One region of the Streptomyces sp. NPDC096205 genome, then DNA from elsewhere that is predicted to be linked to it. Evidence: riboswitches for the same ligand, from Rfam matches in the RefSeq annotation. Region 1 holds a riboswitch; each other region holds the start of a gene.
The links. A riboswitch is a leader RNA that binds a small molecule or an ion and turns the genes downstream of it on or off. The one in region 1 is predicted to bind cobalamin.

Region 1 (6,497 bases):
GCCGTCGCCGTAGGACACGACGCCTATCTGGTAGACGCCCTGGCGGCCCTTCAGCTTGCGGAACAGCGGGCCGCCGCTGTCACCCTGGCAGGAGTCCTTGCCCTCGACGCCCGCGCAGACGTTGACCTTCTTGTCGTACTCCGCGTAGGTGGCCTTGCACTCGATGTGCGACACGATCGGCACGTTCACCGCGCGCAGCCGGTCCGCGTACTTCGTCACCTCGGTGTTGGTGTTGCCCCAGCCGATGACCGTGGCCTGGGCGCCGGGGCGGATCAGCGCGTCCGTGCCCTCGGTGGGCAGGTGCACCGGCGCGATGCCCTGGACGGGCTTGTCGAGGAACAGGAAGGCGACGTCGTACGCCTCCTGGCCCCGGGCGTAGCGCGGGTGGACGACGATGTCGGTCACCTGGCGCAGATGGCCCTGGTTCTTCTTGGACAGCACCGTCCGGCCGACGACCGTCTCGATCTCCTTGGGCTTGGTGCCCAGCACACAGTGCGCGGCCGTCATGACCATGTCCGGGGCGAGCAGGCTGCCGCCGCAGAACTGACGGTCGTACGGGCTGCCCGTGCCCTTCTGCAGCAGCGCCGCCATGAACGGGTGCTTGCCGTCGGGCTGGGCGACACCGCCGATGATCTGCGCGGTCGGACGCCCGCGGTCCGCCGAGGTGTCGGCGGCGTGCGAGGTGCCGACGGACGCGGCGGTCAGGGCGAGCGCCGCGCCGGTCGCGGCCGCGGTGGCGGCGATCCGCCGGGCCGTCGCTCTGTGGGGGGTGGACAGACGCATGAAGTGTCTTCTCCGTTCTCCGTGTCTCCGACGGCCACCCGCCCCGACGCCCCCCGGCCCCACGCCGCAACTGCGGCGCCCACCGGGGGAGTCGTCCGGCCGCGGTGGCCGATGTCGTACAGCCAGACGGGATCCACGGAACGGAGGTTCACTCAAGATCAGGCCGAAATGTCAGCCGTTGCACCAGGCCGCGGACGGCGAGTCGCGGCAGACGTCACGACATGGTCAGTGGCCGCCAACTCACCTGTGATGCGTAGCCAGTTGGAGCATCGGCAGCGCTCAGCCGTCCGTCGCCGGTCCGGGCGTCAGTGCGGACAGTTCCTCGGGGGTGCGGGGGCCCCGCTGGGTGTCGGGGAGGAGGCCCTGTGCGCGGAGGAGGTCCGTGGCGGCGATGCCCCAGGGCAGGCGCAGGCCGGCCTGGGTGAGGAGTTCGGTGCGGGCGAGCATCGTGGCGGCCGGGCCGGTGTGGACGCCGGCCGGGGTGAGCAGGGCCGCGTCGTCGGCCCAGCGCAGGGCGAGGTCCACGTCATGGGTGGCCATCACCACGGTGGTGCCGCTCGTGCGCAGCCCGTCGAGCGTGGTCAGGAGCCGCTCCTGGCCGTCCGGGTCGAGACCGGCGGTCGGCTCGTCGAGGATCAGCACCCGTGGCCGCATCGCGACCGCACCCGCGATCGCCGTGCGCTTGCGCTGCCCGTACGACAGCAGATGCGTGGGCCGGTCGGCCAGCGCGGTGATGTCCAGCGCGGCCAGCGCCTCCGCCACGCGCGCGCGTACCTCCGGGTCGGACAGGCCCAGGTTCAGCGGCCCGAAGGACACGTCCTGCGCGACGGACGCGGCGAAGAGCTGGTCGTCGGGGTCCTGCACCACCAGCTGGACCGTCGTGCGCAGCCGGGTCAGCCCGTCGCGGCCGTACGACACCGGCTCGCCCTCGACGGTGAGCCGCCCGGCGCGCGGCCGCAGTCCGCCGCTCAGCAGCCGCATCAGGGTCGTCTTGCCGGTGCCGTTGCGGCCCAGCAGCGCCAGGGCGCGGCCCTCGCGCACGGCGAAGTCCAGGCCGTCGAGGACATCGGGGCCGTCCTCGTAGGCGAAGGACACCCCGTGCAGGGCGACGACAGGGGGCTCGGTCACGGCCTCGCTCACGGCAGGACCCTTTCCAGGACGAAGGTGAGGACGGTGACGGCGGTGAGCAGCCCGACGGCGCCGGCCGTGAAGGGGACGGACACGCGGGCCTCGGGCACCAGCACGCGCAGGGTGCCGTCGTAGCCGCGCCCGGCGAGCCCCGACTGGAGCCGGGCCGCCCGGTCGAAGGAGCGGACGAACGCGGTGGCGCCGAGCCCGGCCAGCGAACGCCAGGTCGCGGCCCGCGTGGTGTGCCCGAGCCGCGCCGCCTGCGCCTCACGGATGCGCCGTACGGAGTCCAGCAGCAGGAAGCTCATCCGGTACGTCACCATCGCCACGTCCACCACGGGCGCCGGCACCCCGGCCCGCACCAGGCGCGGCAGCAGGTCGGACATGGGTGTGGTGAACGCGAACAGCAGGACGCCGAGCGAGGCCGCCGAGGTGCGCAGCATCAGCTCCCCGGCCCGCACGGCACCCCCGTCGGCCAGGGAGAGCCAGCCGTCCGGCCCCCCGACCTGCACCAGCAGGGTGACCGCGCCGCTCGCGCAGAAGCCGAGCGGCACCCGGTACGCACGCCACAGCCGCAGGCCCGGCACACCCGCCGGCCCCAGCAGCACGGCCAGCGCCGTGACCAGGACGAGGGCCGCGCCCGGCCAGGGCGGCAGGGAGATCGCCAGCACGGTCAGACCCAGGCCGAGCACGGCCTTGTCCACGGGATGGCGGTGGCGCCAGCGGCTGCTGTGCGCCGCCACGTCGATGGGCAGCACGCGCGCGTCAGCCCTGCCCGGCGCCGGCGCGGCTGTCGTCGGCGGGGACGTCCCCGCGCTCGGCCTCCAGCCCCGCGCGCGCCCGCTCCTCACCCTGCCGGCGGCCGCGGCGCAGCCCGAAGTAGTAGGCGAGGACGCCCGCGCCGAGAGCCGCCTGGAGGGCGAACAGCGCCGACTCGATCTCGCCGGACGGCGGCTCGTACAGCGGGGAGAACCAGGGCTCGTAGTCCGGGTCGATCTCGGTGATCGCCGTCTCCGCCTCGGAGTCGGAACCGGTGAACGGTTCCTTCTTGTGGTCGCCCAGGCCGAGCGCCAGCGGGAGCACCGCGAGCGCGGCGACGAGGGCCAGCAGCACCAGGTTGATCTTGGTGTTCCGCTTCATCGGGCCACCGCCTCGCTCTTCGGCCCCGTCACCAGCACACCGAGCCGGGTCAGCTCGCCCTTGCTGGACTGCGAGAGCAGCCGCATCACCAGGACCGTCAGCAGGCCCTCGCTGACCGCGAGCGGGATCTGGGTGACGGCGAAGATGGAGCCGAACTTGCCGAGCGCGCCCAGGAAACCGCTGCTCGGGTCGGGGAAGGCGAGCGCGAGCTGCACACTGGTCACGCAGTACGTGGCCAGGTCCGCGAGGAACGCCCCGAAGAACACCGCGACCATCAGCGGCGCGTCGTAGCGGCGCAGCAGCCGATACACGCCGTAGCCCACCCAGGGGCCGGCGATGGCCATCGAGAACACGTTGGCGCCGAGCGTGGTCAGACCGCCGTGCGCGAGCAGCAGGGCCTGGAACAGCAGGGTGATGGTGCCCAGCACCGCCATGATCGGCGGCCGGAACAGGATGGCGCCCAGGCCCGTTCCGGTGGGGTGGGAGCAACTCCCCGTCACCGAGGGCAGCTTGAGCGCGGACAGGACGAACGTGAAGGCACCGGAGGCGCCGAGGAGCAGGGTGCTCTCGGGGTGCTCCTTGACCTCACGGGTGAGTGAGCGCACTCCGTGGACGACAAAGGGGGCGGACGCGACGCCCCAGGCGATCGCGTGCGCCGGAGGAAGAAAACCCTCGGCTATGTGCATGGCCCGGCAGACCCTCTCCAGCACCTCGTGGATGGTTGACATGCCTTGGCCGGTCTCCTGGCTGACGGGTACCACCGCCCGAACTCCGCCTTCCCGGGTCCGAGGACCCAGTGGCTGCCCGTGAGGGCCGGAGCCGGACTTCCCGATCACAGTGGCGAGGGCCGCACCGGTTTCGCACCGGATTTCCCGTTCACCAAGGCGTGGTGACACTAGTGCCCGGAACGCGACGGTGACAAGCGGCCCTCGGGGGCGCACAAGACCGCCAACAGGCTTCCGCCGTGCCACCCCTGTGCCCCGGCGCACCCCGGGAGGGACGCCTCGTGATCATCATCACTGCGCCCCGGCTGTTCACACGGCCTTCGCGGCCTTCGCGGCATTCCCGGCCTTCTGCTCGCCCTCCGCCCACAGCGAGCGGACATGTCCGAGATGGCGGCTCATGCAGCGCTCGGCGCCCTCCGCGTCCCCGGCCACCATCAGGTCGAGCAGCTCGATGTGCTCCTCGGCCGACGGGATGAGCCGGTCGCTCGCGTCCAGCGCGGTGAGCCCGTACAGCCGGGACCGCTTGCGCAGGTCGCCCACGGTCTCGACCAGGCGGTCGTTGCCGCCCAGGGCGAGCAGCGAGAGGTGGAACCGCCGGTCGGCCTCCAGATAGCCGATCAGGTCGTGCTCGCGGGCCGCCGCGACGATCTCCTCGGCGACCGGCCGCAGCGCCTGAAGCTCCGCACGGGAGGCGCTGCGGGTGATCCGGCCGATCATCGGGACCTCGATGAGCATGCGGATCTCGCTGTACTGGTCGAGGTCCCGCTCGTCGACCTCGGTGACCCGGAACCCCTTGTTGCGCACCGGCTCGACCAGCCCCTCGCGGGCGAGGTCCAGCATGGCCTCGCGCACGGGCGTCGCGGAGATGCCGAAGTCCTCCGCGAGCCCGGGCGCCGAGTACACCTGCCCCGGCTTGAGTTCGCCGGAGATCAGCGCGGCACGCAGTGCGTGGGCGACCTGGTCGCGCAGCCGCTCGCGGGTGGTGGCGAGGTTGCGTTGGAGGTGCCCCATGGTGTTCCCTTCGTGCCGCTGCGGATCACCAGAGTACAATGTCACGTTGTTTTCGCCGCCGTCGTACGGCAGTTGCCCTCAGAGGAGAAACCCGCCGGGGAACGGGTCGTCGGGGTCGAGGAAGTACTGCGCCGTACCCGTGATCCAGGCCCGCCCCGTGATCCGCGGCACCACCGCCGGCACCCCGCCCACCTCCGTCTCCTCCACCAGCCGCCCGGTGAACTCCGTACCGATGAACGACTCGTTGACGAAGTCCCGGTGCAACGGCAGCTCCCCGCGCGCGTGCAGCTGCGCCATCCGCGCCGACGTACCGGTGCCGCAGGGCGAGCGGTCGAACCAGCCGGGGTGGATGGCCATCGCGTGCCGCGAACGCCGCGCGTCGGAGCCGGGGGCCGCGAGATACACGTGCTTGAGCCCGGCGATCTCCGGCTGCGCCGGATGCACGGGCCGGTCCGGCGAGGCGTTCACCGCCTCCATGACCGCCAGCCCCGCTGCCAGCAGTTCCTCCTTCCGTGCTCGCTCGAACGGCAGCCCCAGCGCCTCCAGTTCCACGAAGGCGTAGAAGTTCCCGCCGTACGCGAGGTCGTAGGTCACCGAGCCGTACCCGGGCACCTCCACCTTGCGGTCGAGACCGACACAGAAGGACGGCACATTGGTGAGGGTGACCGCCTTCGCGGCCCCGTCCTCGACCTGTACGTCCACACTGACCAGCCCCGCCGGAGTGTCCAGCCGTACGGTGGTGACGGGCTCGGTGACCTGCACCATGCCGGTCTCCACCAGCACGGTCGCGACCCCGATCGTGCCGTGCCCGCACATCGGCAGCAGGCCGGACACCTCGATGTACAGCACCCCGTAGTCGGCGTCCGGCCGGGTGGGCGGCTGCAGGATCGCCCCGCTCATCGCGGCGTGCCCGCGCGGCTCGTACATCAGCAGGGTGCGCAGGTGATCCAGATGCTCGGCGAAGTGGCGGCGCCGCTCGGCCATGGTGGCGCCGGGCACCACCCCGACACCGCCGGTGATGACACGGGTGGGCATGCCCTCGGTGTGCGAGTCGACGGCGTGGAAGACATGACGCGTGCGCACGAACGCCCCTTTCAGTGGGTCCGGTTGCCTCAACGGTGACCGTCGGCGACGGCCTTCTCGGTGGCCGCGCGGATCTCGGCCTCGTACGCCTCGGGCAGCGGCATCCGCGGCGGCCGGGTGGAGCCGCCGGGCACGCCGACGATGTCCATGGACAGCTTGATCGCCTGCACGAACTCGGTCCTGGAGTCCCAGCGCAGCAGCGGGTGCAGCGACCGGTACAGCGGCAGCGCGGTGTCCAGGTCGCGGGCGACGGCCGCGTCGTAGAGCTGGGCACAGGCCTCCGGGAAGGCGTTGGGGTAGCCGGCGATCCAGCCGACCGCGCCGGCCACGGCCAGTTCGAGCAGCACGTCGTCCGCGCCGATCAACAGATCGAGTTCGGGGGCGAGTTCGGCGATCCGGTAGGCCCGGCGCACATCGCCGGAGAATTCCTTCACGGCCACGATCCCCGTCTCGGCGTGCAGCCGGGCCAGCAGCTCGGGCGTGAGGTCGACCTTGGTGTCGATGGGGTTGTTGTAGGCGACGACGGGCAGTCCGGCGCGCGCGACCTCGGCGTAGTGCGCGGTCACCGCCCGCTCGTCGGCCCGGTAGGCGTTCGGCGGCAGGAGCAGCACGCTGCCGCAGCCCGCC
Region 2 (6,497 bases), on a different contig from region 1:
GCCGCTGTACTCCCTGATGCTGGGCCTGCTCGCCCTGCTGGGCTTCATGGCGATCGCGGCCGGGGTGAAGGTGCAGAACGGCCAGCTGGCCATCCCGCAGCTGTTCGAGGACATGTTCCCGGACTGGTTCGCGGGCATCGCCTTCGCGGCGATCGGCATCGGCGCGCTGGTCCCCGCGGCGATCATGTCGATCGCGGCGGCGAACCTGTTCACCCGCAACATCTACAAGGACTTCATCAAGCCGGACGCGACAGCCGCCGAAGAGACGCGCGTCTCCAAGCTGGTGTCCCTGCTGGTGAAGGTGGGCGCGCTGGTCTTCGTCCTGACCATGGACAAGACGGTCGCCATCAACTTCCAGCTGCTGGGCGGCATCTGGATCCTGCAGACCTTCCCCGCGCTGGTCGGCGGTCTGTTCACCCGCTGGTTCCACCGCTGGGCCCTCCTCGCCGGCTGGGCGGTCGGCATGCTGTACGGCACCATCGCCGCGTACGGCGTCGCCTCCCCGACCCAGAAGCACTTCGGCGGCTCCGCCAAGGAGATCCCCGGCATCGGCGAGATCGGCTACATCGGCCTCACGGCGTTCGTCCTCAACGTGGCCGTCACGGTGGTCCTCACCTTCGTCCTGAAGGCCGCCAAGGCCCCCGAGGGCATCGACGAGACCCGCCCCGAGGACTACACGGCGGACGCGGGCGACCCGGGCGTGAAGAAGGATCTGCCTTTGGACGCAGCTCACTAAGGGCACCCAGGGGCGCGGGGCTGCATCGATATGCGGCTCCGCCGCGTGGGCACGACCAGCCACACACAACCCGCAGCGGGCCGCCGACAGAAGCACCAACGGCGGCCCGCTGTCGTACACACTGACGACCATGGACATCGTGATCCGTGAAGCACAGCCGACCGAATACGACGAGATCGGCGAGATCACCGCCCAGGCCTACCTCCAGGACGCCCTCCTCACCTTCGGCGAGAGCGACTGGTACCTGGGCGAACTCAAGAACGTGGCCAAACGGGCCACTGCCGCCGAGGTCCTCGCCGCGACGGACGCGGACCAACTGCTCGGCACGGTCACCTTCGTCCCGGCCCCCGGCCCCATGGCCGACCTGGCCGCCCCCGGAGAGGCCGAGATCCGCATGCTGGCCGTCGCCCACGCCGCCCGGGGCCGAGGAGTCGGCGAGGCACTCGTACGCGCCTGCGTCGACCGTGCGAGGGCCACCCCGGGCTGCACGGCGATCGTCCTGTCCACCCAGCCGGCCATGCGCGCAGCCCACCGCATCTACGAACGCCTCGGTTTCGTCCGCGCCCCGCACCGCGACTGGCAGCCGATCCCGGGCAGCGACTTCACTCTGCTCACCTACGAGTTGACGCTGTCAACTACCCGTCGCTAAAGCGACGGGCTTGCACAACGGGCGCCACTGGCTGTGGCGCTGCGTTTGCGTCCTGTCCCACGGCCCTGTCCGGGAGGTGGGTCGGGGGCGGTTGACTGCGCCCCGCGTCGCCACAACTGCCAGGCACGAGCCCGGATGTTGCGGGAGCCGTTCCGGTCCGCGTGATCAACGAATCCGCAGGACCGGCACTCGAACCAGGCCTGCGAGACCCGGTTCGCCCTCTCCATGTGTCCGCACTCGGCGCAGGTGCGCGAGGTGTATGCCGGATCGACGTACACCACCGGCACTCCCGCCCGGCGGGCCTTGTACGCGATGAAGCTGCCCAGCTGGGCGAAGGCCCAGCTGGAGTGGGTAACCCGTTGGGGCTTTCGAAGCCGTACCCGTTCACGGATGCCCGTCAGGTCCTCCAGGGCGATCCCGCGACCGGTGCGTTCCGCCTCGGCCACCACATGCTTCGCGATCTTGTGGTTGATGTCCTTCGCCCGCCGGGCCTCCTTGCGGCGCCGCTTCTTCAGCCGACGCTTGGCGGACGGGGTGTTCTTCTTCTCGAGCTTGGTGCGCAGCGTCCGTTCCCGCACCCGGATCCGGTTGAGTTCGCGTCCGGCCAGGATCTCGCCGTCGGACGTGGTGGCGATGTTCACAATGCCCAGGTCGATGCCGAGGAAGTCCACCGGCGCGGTGTTCAGTGGGGCTTCTGAAACCTCGCAGGTGGCCAGCAGGAACCACATCCCGTCCCGCCACACGAGGTCGGACTCACCCCTGCGGTACAGCGCCAGCGTGACCAACTGCTCCGGCGAGGCGGTGAACACCACGTCCTTGATCCGCCCGACCGTTGTCCAGATCGACACCCTCCGCTCGGTGATCTGCCAGGACAGCATCCGGTCGTCGTAGGGCTGCGCGCTGCCGGCCCGGAAGGCGACCGGCTTCCCGGTGGCCTTCCGGTACCGCCTCGTGCCGGGCCTGCCCAGGTTCCCGGCCTTCAGGTTCGCCTTCAGCGCGGCGTACGCGTCGCAGGTCTTCTTGATCACGTGCTGGGCCGCCTGGGCTCCGAGGTTCCACCGTGCCCTGATCTCGCGGTAGGTGTGCTCGCGCAGCGCGAAGGTCCGCTGCACGCCTTTGTCGAACGCGAACTCGCTGGCCCAGCTGGCCGCCTCGTTGCAGGCGCGCAGGGTCGCCTCAAGTGCCGCCGCTTGCCCAGGCGTCGGCAGCAGCCTGATCTGCGTTACCAACTTCACGGTCATTCAAAGTAGACACATGCACGACGGGACGCAGTTCATTCGAGATCGATCACCCGATCGAGCGACCCATCGGCAAACAGCTCCCCGTTCGGGCTTTTCGCCAGACAGCGGACTGCATCGCACCTGACACGCTATGAAGTCATGCCGACACAACATATAGGGGCGTCACCCGCACCCGGCACAAGATGTATGCTCATGCTCGCTGTCGTCGCAGGGGAATCCGGTGCGAATCCGGAACTGTCCCGCAACGGTGTACTTATGCATGCATAAGCGTCAGTCCGAGGACCTGCCGACAGTGGCACCGGCCGACCGGTCGGGTGCCCCGACGTCCGGGCCTCGTGGAATGGGCCGGTGGACGCGACGCCGCGTGCGCTCGTGTGCTGCCGTACCCCTCGCGAAGGCCCCGTGCCGAGCGAGGGAGAGCCTCCACGTGACCATCGCGCCAGCAGACCCGGCTTCAGCCGTCCCGACCGACGAGGACGCCCCGGGAACGGCCTTGCTGCGGACCCTGACCGAGCTGACCGCCGACCTGCCCGACGCCGACCCCGGCCGAGTGGCCGCCGCCGCGCTGCGGGGCCGTTCCGCCCGGGCCGACGAGGCGGAGCTGCGCGAGCTGGCCACCGAGGCGGCGGCCGGGCTGATCTCCGAGGACCCGGCCTACTCCAGGCTGGCCGCGCGACTGCTGACGATCTCCATCGCCGCCGAGGCCGCCTCGCAGGGTGTCACCTCCTTCACCGAGTCCGTCGCCGTCGGGCACCGTGAGGGGCTCATCGCGGACCGGACCGCGGAGTTCGTGCGCGTGCACGCCGAGCGGCTCGACGCGCTGGTCGACCGCGCCGCCGACGACCGCTTCGGCTACTTCGGCCTGCGCACCCTGCACAGCCGCTACCTGCTGCGGCACCCGATCACCCGCAAGGTCGTCGAGACGCCCCAGCACTTCCTGCTGCGGGTCGCCTCCGGCCTCGCCGAGGACGACACGGTCCGCTCCGTCGACGAAGTCGCCGCGCTCTACGGGCTCATGAGCCGCCTCGACTACCTGCCCTCCTCCCCCACGCTCTTCAACTCCGGCACACGGCACCCCCAGATGTCGTCCTGCTACCTCCTGGACTCCCCCCTGGACGAGCTGGACTCCATCTACGACCGCTACCACCAGGTCGCCCGCCTGTCGAAGCACGCCGGCGGCATCGGGCTGTCGTACTCCCGCATCCGCTCGCGGGGTTCGCTGATCCGCGGCACCAACGGCCACTCCAACGGCATCGTGCCGTTCCTGAAGACCCTCGACGCCTCGGTCGCCGCCGTGAACCAGGGCGGCCGCCGCAAGGGCGCCGCCGCGGTCTACCTGGAGACCTGGCACTCCGACATCGAGGAGTTCCTGGAGCTGCGCGACAACACCGGCGAGGACGCCCGCCGTACGCACAACCTGAACCTCGCGCACTGGATCCCGGACGAGTTCATGCGCCGGGTCAACGCCGACGAGCAGTGGAGCCTGTTCTCGCCCGCCGACGTGCCCGAGCTGGTCGACCTGTGGGGCGAGGAGTTCGAAGCGGCGTACCGCAAGGCGGAAGAGCAGGGCCTCGCGAAGAAGACCATCGCCGCCCGTGACCTCTACGGCCGCATGATGCGCACCCTCGCGCAGACCGGCAACGGCTGGATGACCTTCAAGGACGCCGCCAACCGCACCGCCAACCAGACGGCCCTGCCGGGCCACGTCGTGCACTCCTCCAACCTCTGCACGGAGATCCTGGAGGTCACCGACGACGGCGAGACGGCGGTGTGCAACCTGGGTTCGGTGAACCTGGGGGCGTTCGTCGACAAGACGACCGGGGACATCGACTGGGAGCGGCTGGACGCCACCGTCCGCACGGCCGTCACCTTCCTCGACCGGGTCGTCGACATCAACTTCTACCCGACCGAGCAGGCGGGCCGCTCCAACGCCAAGTGGCGCCCGGTGGGCCTCGGCGCGATGGGCCTGCAGGACGTCTTCTTCAAGCTGCGGCTCCCGTTCGACTCGCCCGAGGCGCGCGCACTGTCCACCCGGATCGCCGAGCGGATCATGCTCGCCGCGTACGAGGCGTCCGCCGACCTCGCCGAGCGCAACGGCCCGCTGCCGGCCTGGGAGAAGACCCGTACCGCGCAGGGCGTGCTGCACCCCGACCACTACGACGTGGAGCTGACCTGGCCGGAGCGCTGGGCGGCGCTGCGGTCCCGTATCGCCGAGGTCGGCATGCGCAACAGCCTGCTCCTCGCCATCGCGCCGACCGCGACCATCGCCTCCATCGCGGGCGTGTACGAGTGCATCGAGCCGCAGGTGTCCAACCTGTTCAAGCGCGAGACGCTGTCGGGCGAGTTCCTCCAGGTCAACTCCTACCTGGTGCAGGACCTCAAGGACCTCGGCGTGTGGGACGCCCGCACGCGGGAGGCGCTGCGGGACTCCAACGGCTCGGTGCAGGGCTTCGCGTGGATTCCCGAGGAGGTCCGGGCGCTGTACCGCACGGCGTGGGAGATCCCGCAGCGCGGCCTGATCGACATGGCGGCGGCGCGTACGCCGTTCCTGGACCAGGCCCAGTCCCTGAACCTCTTCCTGGAGACGCCGACCATCGGCAAGCTCTCCTCGATGTACGCGTACGCCTGGAAGTCCGGGCTGAAGACGACGTACTACCTGCGCTCGCGCCCGGCGACGAGGATCGCCCGCGCGGCACAGGCGCAAGCCCCCATCCCCGTCCAGCAGGCCGCCGACCCCGACGCCGTCGCCTGCTCCCTTGAGAACCCCGAGTCCTGCGAGGCCTGCCAGTGATGTCCGAACGCAACACCAATCTCCTCGACCCGGGCTTCGAGCTGACCCTGCGCCCCATGCGCTACCCCGACTTCTACGAGCGCTACCGGGACGCCATCAAGAACACCTGGACCGTCGAGGAGGTCGACCTCCACTCGGACGTCGCCGACCTGGCGAAGCTGACGCCGGCCGAGCAGCATCTGATCGGCCGTCTGGTCGCGTTCTTCGCGACGGGCGACTCGATCGTGGCGAACAACCTGGTGCTGACGCTGTACAAGCACATCAACTCCCCCGAGGCGCGGCTGTACCTCAGCCGGCAGCTCTTCGAGGAAGCGGTCCACGTCCAGTTCTATCTGACGCTCCTGGACACCTACCTGCCCGACCCGGAGGACCGTGCGGCCGCCTTCGACGCGGTGGAGAACATCCCCTCCATCCGCGAGAAGGCCGGCTTCTGCTTCAAGTGGATCAACGAGGTCGAGAAGCTCGACCGGCTGGAGACCAAGGCGGACCGGCGCCGCTTCCTGCTCAACCTGATCTGCTTCGCCGCGTGCATCGAGGGCCTGTTCTTCTACGGCGCCTTCGCGTACGTCTACTGGTTCCGCAGCCGGGGCCTGCTGCACGGTCTCGCCACGGGCACCAACTGGGTGTTCCGCGACGAGACGATGCACATGTCGTTCGCGTTCGACGTGGTCGACACCGTCCGCAAGGAGGAGCCGGAGCTCTTCGACGACGAGCTTCAGCAGCAGGTCACCGACATGCTGCGGGAGGCGGTCGAGGCCGAGCTGCAGTTCGCCCGCGACCTGTGCGGAGACGGCCTGCCCGGCATGAACACCGAGTCGATGCGGCAGTACCTGGAGTGCGTCGCCGACCAGCGGCTGACGCGGCTGGGCTTCGCGCCGGTGTACGGCTCGGAGAACCCGTTCTCCTTCATGGAGCTCCAGGGCGTTCAGGAACTGACCAACTTCTTCGAGCGGCGCCCGTCGGCGTACCAGGTCGCGGTGGAGGGCACCGTCGACCTGGACGAGGACTTCTGAGCCTCGGCCTTTCGCAGTTGGCGGTCGATCCGGCGCTCGTGGGCCGCCCCCACGAGCGCCGGTCCCG
Region 3 (6,497 bases), on a different contig from region 1:
CCGGCCGGGACGTAACCGCCGTCGAGAGCCCTGAGGATGTGCCCGATCTCGTCCGTCGTCCGGGCGAGCCGCGGCACGACCTCGTCGCAGGCGAACTCCAGCACCGCGACGGCCTCGGGGAGTTCGACCCCGACGACCTCGCGCACCAGCGCGGGCACCGAGGCCACGGCCCAGTCCCGGGCCTCCATGCCCTCGGCGAACCGCCGGCACAGCTGCTCCAGCAGGTCGATCGCGTCGGCGGCGGTACGGGACGGGCCCTCCACCAGGTCCGTCAGCTCCACCGGCACCTTCACCGGAGCACCCGGCTCGGCCAGCAACTCCTTCTCGACCAGCCCGAAGTGGGCGGCCAGCGCGGCCCGCAGGCCCGGCAGCGCGTTCGCCTGTCCGCCCCAGACCTGCGAGGCACGCAGCACGGCCAGCACCAGGTTCACCCGGGGCTCGCCGACCGGGCCGCCGCCCAGGATGTGCAGGCCGTCGCGGATCTGCACGTCCTTGATCTCGCACAGATAGCCGTCGATGTGCATGACGAACTCGTCGAACTCGTCCTCGTCCGGCTGCTCGTCCACATGCAGGTCGTGGTGCAGCTCGGCCGCCTTGACGAGGGTCCAGATCTGCGCCCGCACGGCCGGTGCCTTCGTCGGGTCCAGGTCGCTGACCAGCGCGTACTCGTCGAGGAGCTGCTCCAGCTTGGCCAGGTCGCCGTAGGTGTCGGCGCGTGCCATCGGCGGGACCAGGTGGTCGACGACCGTGGCGTGGCCGCGCCGCTTGGCCTGGGTGCCCTCACCGGGGTCGTTGACGATGAACGGGTAGATCAGCGGAAGGTCGCCGAGGACCGCGTCCGGGGCGCAACCGCCGCTGAGCCCGAGGCCCTTGCCGGGCAGCCACTCCATCGTGCCGTGCTTGCCCATGTGCACGATCGCGTCGGCGCCGAAGCTGTTCTCCAGCCAGCGGTAGGCCGCCATGTAGTGGTGCGACGGCGGCATGTCCGGGTCGTGGTAGATCGCGATCGGGTTCTCGCCGAAGCCGCGCGGCGGCTGGATCATCACGACGACGTTCCCGAACTGCAGGGACGCCAGCACGATGTCGTCCCCGTCGACGTACAGCGAGCCCGGCGGCTCGCCCCACGCCTCCAGCATGGCGTCCCGCAGCTCCGGGTCGAGCTTGTCGAACCACGCCCGGTAGTCCGCCAGCGGCACGCGTGCGGGCGCGGCGGCCAGCTGCTCCTCGGTCAGCCACTCCACGTCGTGGCCACCGGCGTTGATGAGCCGGTGGATCAGCTCGTCACCGTTGTCGGGGTGCCCCTCGACGACGTAACCGGCTCCCTTGAGCGCGTCCAGCACCCGCACCGCCGACGCGGGCGTGTCCAGTCCCACCGCGTTGCCGACACGCGAGTGCTTGGTCGGGTACGCGGTGAAGACCAGCGCGAGCCGTTTCTCCGCGTTCGGCTTGTGCTTCAACTGCGCGTGGCGTACGGCGATCCCGGCCACGCGCGCGGCCCGCTCGGGGTCGGCCCGGTACACCGGGACGTCGTCCGGGCCCTGCTCCTTGAAGGAGAACGGCACGGTGATCAGACGCCCGTCGAACTCCGGGATCGCCACCTGCATCGCGGCGTCCATCGGGGACAGGGCGGCGTCCGACTCGTCCCAGGCCCTCTTCGACGAGGTCAGGCAGAGCCCCTGCAGCACAGGGATGTTCAGATCGGCGAGGGCCCCGATGTCCCACGCCTCCTCGTCACCGCCGGCCGACGCCTGCGAGGCGTGCGTGCCGCCCGCCGCGAGGACCGTGGCGACCAGGGCGTCGGCCTGCCCGAGGATCTCGTACAGCCCGGCATCAGCGCCGCGCAGCGAACCGCAGTACACCGGCAGGGCGTTGGCGCCACGGGCCTCGATCGCGTCGCACAGGGTGTCCACGAACGCCGTGTTGCCGCTGAGCTCGTGGGCTCGGTAGAAGAGCACGCCGACGGTCGGGCGGCCCTCGACGAGAGCGCGCTCGCCGTGGACGCCGTACTCCGGCATCTTCTGCGGCGCGGCGAAGCCCTCGCCGGTCAGCAGCACCGTGTCGGACAGGAAGCGGGACAGCTCGACCAGGTTCTCGGGGCCGCCCTCGACCAGGTACTTCAGCGCCTCCGCCACGACACCCGCGGGCACGCTGGACTCGGCCATCAGCTCGGCGTCCGGTACGGCCTCGCCGCCCAGCAGCACGGTCGGGATGCCCGCCTCCTTCAGCGTGGCGAGCCCGTCCTCCCAGGCGCGCTTGCCGCCGAGAAGCCGTACGACGGCGATGTCCGCGCCCTGGACGAGCGCCGGCAGCTCGGAGGCGACGTCCACCCGGGTCGGGTTGCCGATCCGGTACGGCGCTCCCGAGGCACGGGCCGCCAGCAGATCCGTGTCGGCGGTCGACAACAACAACACTGTGCTCATGCGGGTGCTCCCGGTGGAATGAAAGGCAGTCCTTGTGGCGCGCCGGACTCGATGAGCCGCCACAGCGCGTCGGTGTCCGCGTGCTGTTCGATCAGGTCGCCGAGCCGGTCGAGCTGCTCCTCGCGCAGCGCGGCGAAGGAGGTGTCGGGCGCCGGCACGAAGCGGCGGCCCGCGGCGGCGGCGACCTCGCGCAGGAAGGCGCGCCGGAAGCCGTCGGACTCCAGCGAGCCGTGCCAGTGCGTGCCCCAGGTCTGGCCGACGCGGCAGCCGTCCAGGAAGGGCTCACCCGAGAGGACGGTGGCCACGCCGTGGTGGATCTCGTACCCCTCGACCGGTTCGCCGAGTGCCTCGCCGACCGGCCGGGTGAGGGTCTTCTCGCGGGCGAACCGCACCCTGACGGGGAGGACCCCGAGGCCGTCCACGTGACCGCGACGGCTCTCGACCTCGTCCTCGATGTGCTCGCCGAGGACCTGGAAACCGCCGCAGATGCCGAGGATCGGCCGCTGTTCGGCAGCCCTGCGGACGAGGGCGTCCGCAAGGCCCCGCTCGCGCAGCCACTCCAGCGCCCGTACGGTGCCCCGGGTGCCGGGGACGACGACCAGGTCCGCGTCGGCCAGCTCCTCCGGCCGGTCCACGAACCGCACCACGACGCCCGGTTCGGCGGCGAGCGCGTCCACGTCCGTGAAGTTGGACATCAGCGGGATCGCGCACACCGCGACGCGCAGGACGTCCTCGCCGTGCGGCGGGGCCACGTTCGACTCCCGGACCGTCCCGCGCAGGGACACCCGCAGCCCGTCCTCCTCGTCGATGCCGAGGCCGTGCTGGAAGGGCAGGACTCCGTAGGTGGGGCGCCCGGTGAGGCCGAGCAGCATGTCCAGGCCCGGCTCCAGCAGGGAGACATCGCCCCGGAACTTGTTGACGAGGAACCCCGCGACGAGCTTCTGGTCCTCGGGGGAGAGCAGAGCCACCGTTCCGAAGAAGGACGCGAAGACGCCCCCGCGGTCGATGTCGCCGACGACAAGCACCGGGAGCCCGGCATTGCGGGCGATCCCCATGTTCACGATGTCCGTCCGGCGCAGATTGATCTCGGCCGGACTGCCCGCACCCTCGCAGATCACCGCGTCATACGTGCCCCGCAACTCGGTGAGACACTCCAGCACCGTGCCGAGCAACTGCTGCTGCCGTCCGCCGTGATAGCCGCGCGCACTCAGCTCGCCGACCGGCTTGCCCAGCAGCACGACCTGGCTGCTCTGCTCGCCACCGGGCTTGAGCAGCACGGGGTTCATCAGCGCGGTGGGCTCCACGCGGCAGGCCTGGGCCTGCATGGCCTGCGCCCGGCCGATCTCGGCGCCTTCGCGCGTGACGAAGGAATTGAGGGACATGTTCTGCGCCTTGAAGGGCGCGACCTTGACCCCCTGCCGCACCAGCCATCGGCAGATCCCGGCCGTGACGACGCTCTTGCCCGCGTCGGACGTGGTGCCGGCGACGAGGAGACCCCCGCCCATGCTCTTGCCCCAGCTCATGTTCTTCCGCCCCCACTCATGCTGTTGCGCCCCTTCACGACCAGGCGCCCGGCGACTCCCACGCCGAGCGCGAGCCAGCCGACCCGGCGGGAGAGCCGTACCGCCCGGCCGATGTCGGTGACGGCGACGGCGCGTCCCGTCGCCCCGTTCAGCACGGGCCGGTGCTCGACCCGGCCGCCGTAGGAGAGCGTGCCGCCGAGCCGCACGCCGAGGGCGCCCGCGAAGGAGGCCTCCACGGGCCCGGCGTTGGGGCTCGGGTGCCGGCCGGCGTCGGCCCGCCAGGCGCGTACGGCACCGCGCGGATCGGGTCCCGCGGCCGCGGCGAGTACGGCGGTCAGCCGCGCGCCCGGCCAGCCGGCGAGGTCGTCCAGGCGGGCGGAGGCCCACCCGAAGCGGCGGTAGCGGGGCGACTTGTGACCCACCATCGCGTCGAGGGTGTTGACCGCCCGGAAGCCGAGCAGCCCCGGCACCCCGCCGAGCGCGCCCCACACCAGCGCGCCGACGACCGCGTCGGAGGTGTTCTCGGCGACCGACTCCACGACGGCACGGGCGATCCCGTCGGCGTCCAGCGCCTGCGGGTCGCGCCCGCACAGGTGCGGCAGCCGGGCCCGCGCGCCCTCGATGTCGCCCTCCTGGAGCGACTGCCCGATGGCGCGGGCCTCGCGTGCGAGCGAAGTACCGCCGACGACGGCCCAGGTGGCGGCGCCGGTCAGCGCGACGGAGGCGGCGGGGGAGCGGCGTACGGCACGGGCGGCCGCGGCGCCCAGGGCGACCGTGCCGCCGACGCACACGGCGGTGTGCAGGGCGCCCCGGCCGCGGTGGTCGCGCCACAGCCTCCGTTCCACGGCACCCGCGGCGCGGCCGAACGCGGCGACCGGATGCCCGCGGCGCGGATCGCCGAGCAGGAGGTCACCGAGAAGGCCGGCGGCGGCGCCGTACGCGAACACGCGATCGGCACGCATCGGGCTCAGCCGGCCGGACAGGCGGGCAGGGCAGGGATGGTGAACCGTGTTGGGCAGCCGCGCATGGCGATATGTCCTCACTCAGGGTGTCCGCGCCCTGGTTCGACGAGACCGGCGGTGAGAGTTCCTGGCTCCCGGGGAATGGCTACCCCGGTGACAGTGGCGGGACCGCGCCGGATTCGCACCGGCTTCCTCTCCTGCCGCCGTAGATGGCTCCGGCAGTCCACCACGGCCCGCGAACACCCGTCAACTCGCTGTTGACCTGCGAGGCTGGAGTGTGCCGAGGCCCACACCGCTACCACGCCGGCCCGCCCGCGAGGACCGACTCGGGCGGAAATGCGCTCTGCCGGGCGGCAATCCGCGCCACCGCTTGTGACGCTCCGTCAGTACCGACTGCAATACGTCGGACGGGCGAGACGAAAGGTGCGTACGCAGTGACCGGTGACCGCTTTCCCGAGGCACTCGGCCCCGCGGTGGCCCGGGTGCGGGACGCCGACGGCACGGCGGTCGGCACGGGCTTCCTGCTCGCGCCGGGCCTGGTGGCCACCTGCGCCCACGTGGTGGCGCAGGCCCTGCGCGTCGACGGCCGGGACGCGACGGTCCCCACGGCGTCGCTGACCGTGGAGTTCCCTCTGCAACGGGGCGGCACGGTCCACCGGGCGTCCGTGTCGGCGTGGCGCCCGGTCACGGCGGACGGATCGGGGGACGTGGCGCTGCTGCGGTTGCTGCCGGGGGAGGGGCGGTCCTCGGGGGAGCCCTCAGGGGAGCTGTCCGGGAAGCCCTCAGGGGAGGTCTCAGGGGAGCCCTCAGGAGAGGTTCCAGGGGAGCCCCGCGGGGAGCTGTCCGGGAAGCTCTCGCGGGAGCCCTCCGGGGAGCCCTCGGCAGAACTCTCCGGGGAGCCTTCCGCACAGCCCTCTGCAGAGCCCTTCGGCGGTCCCGTCCCCCTCGCCGGGGTCGGCGATGTGTGGGACCACCGCTTCCGCATCCTCGCCTTCCCCGCCGCCGCCGAGCACGGCGCGTGGATCGGCGGGCGGCTGCGCGGAGCCGTGGGGCACGGCTGGATCTCGATGGAGGCCGAGGGGACGGCGCACCGCATCACCCCGGGGTGCAGCGGGGCCCCGGTGTGGGACGAGGAGGTCGGCGCCGTCGTAGGCATGACGGTCGCGGCGGACCGCGGTCCCGCGGCCGTCACCTCCTACCTCATCCCCGCCGCCACGCTCCTCGACCTCCAACCGGGCCTGCGCCGCTGCCCCTACCGCGGCCTGGACGCCTTCCGCGAGGAGGACGCCGAGCACTTCTTCGGCCGCGAGGAGGAGACGGACCGGCTGGTCGACGCGGTGGAACGCCACCTGGTCGTCCCCGTCGTGGGCCCGTCCGGCAGCGGCAAGACCTCCCTCGTCCGTGCGGGCGTCCTGCCCCGCCTGCGCGCCGACGGCCATACGGTGTCCGAGATCCGGCCCCTGCCCGGCACCCGAGCCTCGCTCACTCTGGCGCGGGCGCTGGCCCCGCTGCTCGCGCGGGACTCCGGTGTCCCGGAGCAGGAACGGGCGGCCCTGGCGCTGGCGGAGGTCCTGGACGCCGAGGGTGCCGGC

Region 2: it holds a riboswitch for cobalamin, as region 1 does, so the genes downstream of both, ACIQ6Y_RS25815 (ribonucleoside-diphosphate reductase subunit alpha) here and ACIQ6Y_RS38745 (energy-coupling factor ABC transporter permease) in region 1, are expected to answer to the same signal.
Region 3: it holds a riboswitch for cobalamin, as region 1 does, so the genes downstream of both, ACIQ6Y_RS06710 (cobalamin biosynthesis protein) here and ACIQ6Y_RS38745 (energy-coupling factor ABC transporter permease) in region 1, are expected to answer to the same signal.

Annotation. Positions count from the first base shown of each region.
Region 1 covers NZ_JBIWFS010000015.1:29,593-36,089, reverse strand. The annotation lists gene ACIQ6Y_RS38765 (S1 family peptidase) at 1-783, opposite strand, end outside; gene ACIQ6Y_RS38760 (energy-coupling factor ABC transporter ATP-binding protein) at 1,063-1,911, opposite strand; gene cbiQ (cobalt ECF transporter T component CbiQ) at 1,920-2,669, opposite strand; gene ACIQ6Y_RS38750 (energy-coupling factor ABC transporter substrate-binding protein) at 2,677-3,051, opposite strand; gene ACIQ6Y_RS38745 (energy-coupling factor ABC transporter permease) at 3,048-3,737, opposite strand; cobalamin riboswitch at 3,767-3,950, opposite strand; gene ACIQ6Y_RS38740 (GntR family transcriptional regulator) at 4,086-4,787, opposite strand; gene ACIQ6Y_RS38735 (proline racemase family protein) at 4,866-5,870, opposite strand; gene ACIQ6Y_RS38730 (dihydrodipicolinate synthase family protein) at 5,900-6,497, opposite strand, start outside.
Region 2 covers NZ_JBIWFS010000007.1:204,492-210,988, forward strand. The annotation lists gene mctP (monocarboxylate uptake permease MctP) at 1-736, shown strand, start outside; gene ACIQ6Y_RS25805 (GNAT family N-acetyltransferase) at 867-1,385, shown strand; gene ACIQ6Y_RS25810 (RNA-guided endonuclease InsQ/TnpB family protein) at 1,382-2,620, opposite strand; cobalamin riboswitch at 2,783-2,932, shown strand; gene ACIQ6Y_RS25815 (ribonucleoside-diphosphate reductase subunit alpha) at 3,054-5,417, shown strand; gene ACIQ6Y_RS25820 (ribonucleotide-diphosphate reductase subunit beta) at 5,417-6,430, shown strand.
Region 3 covers NZ_JBIWFS010000002.1:60,019-66,515, reverse strand. The annotation lists gene cobN (cobaltochelatase subunit CobN) at 1-2,420, opposite strand, end outside; gene ACIQ6Y_RS06715 (cobyric acid synthase) at 2,417-3,925, opposite strand; gene ACIQ6Y_RS06710 (cobalamin biosynthesis protein) at 3,940-4,905, opposite strand; cobalamin riboswitch at 5,006-5,149, opposite strand; gene ACIQ6Y_RS06705 (trypsin-like peptidase domain-containing protein) at 5,340-6,497, shown strand, end outside.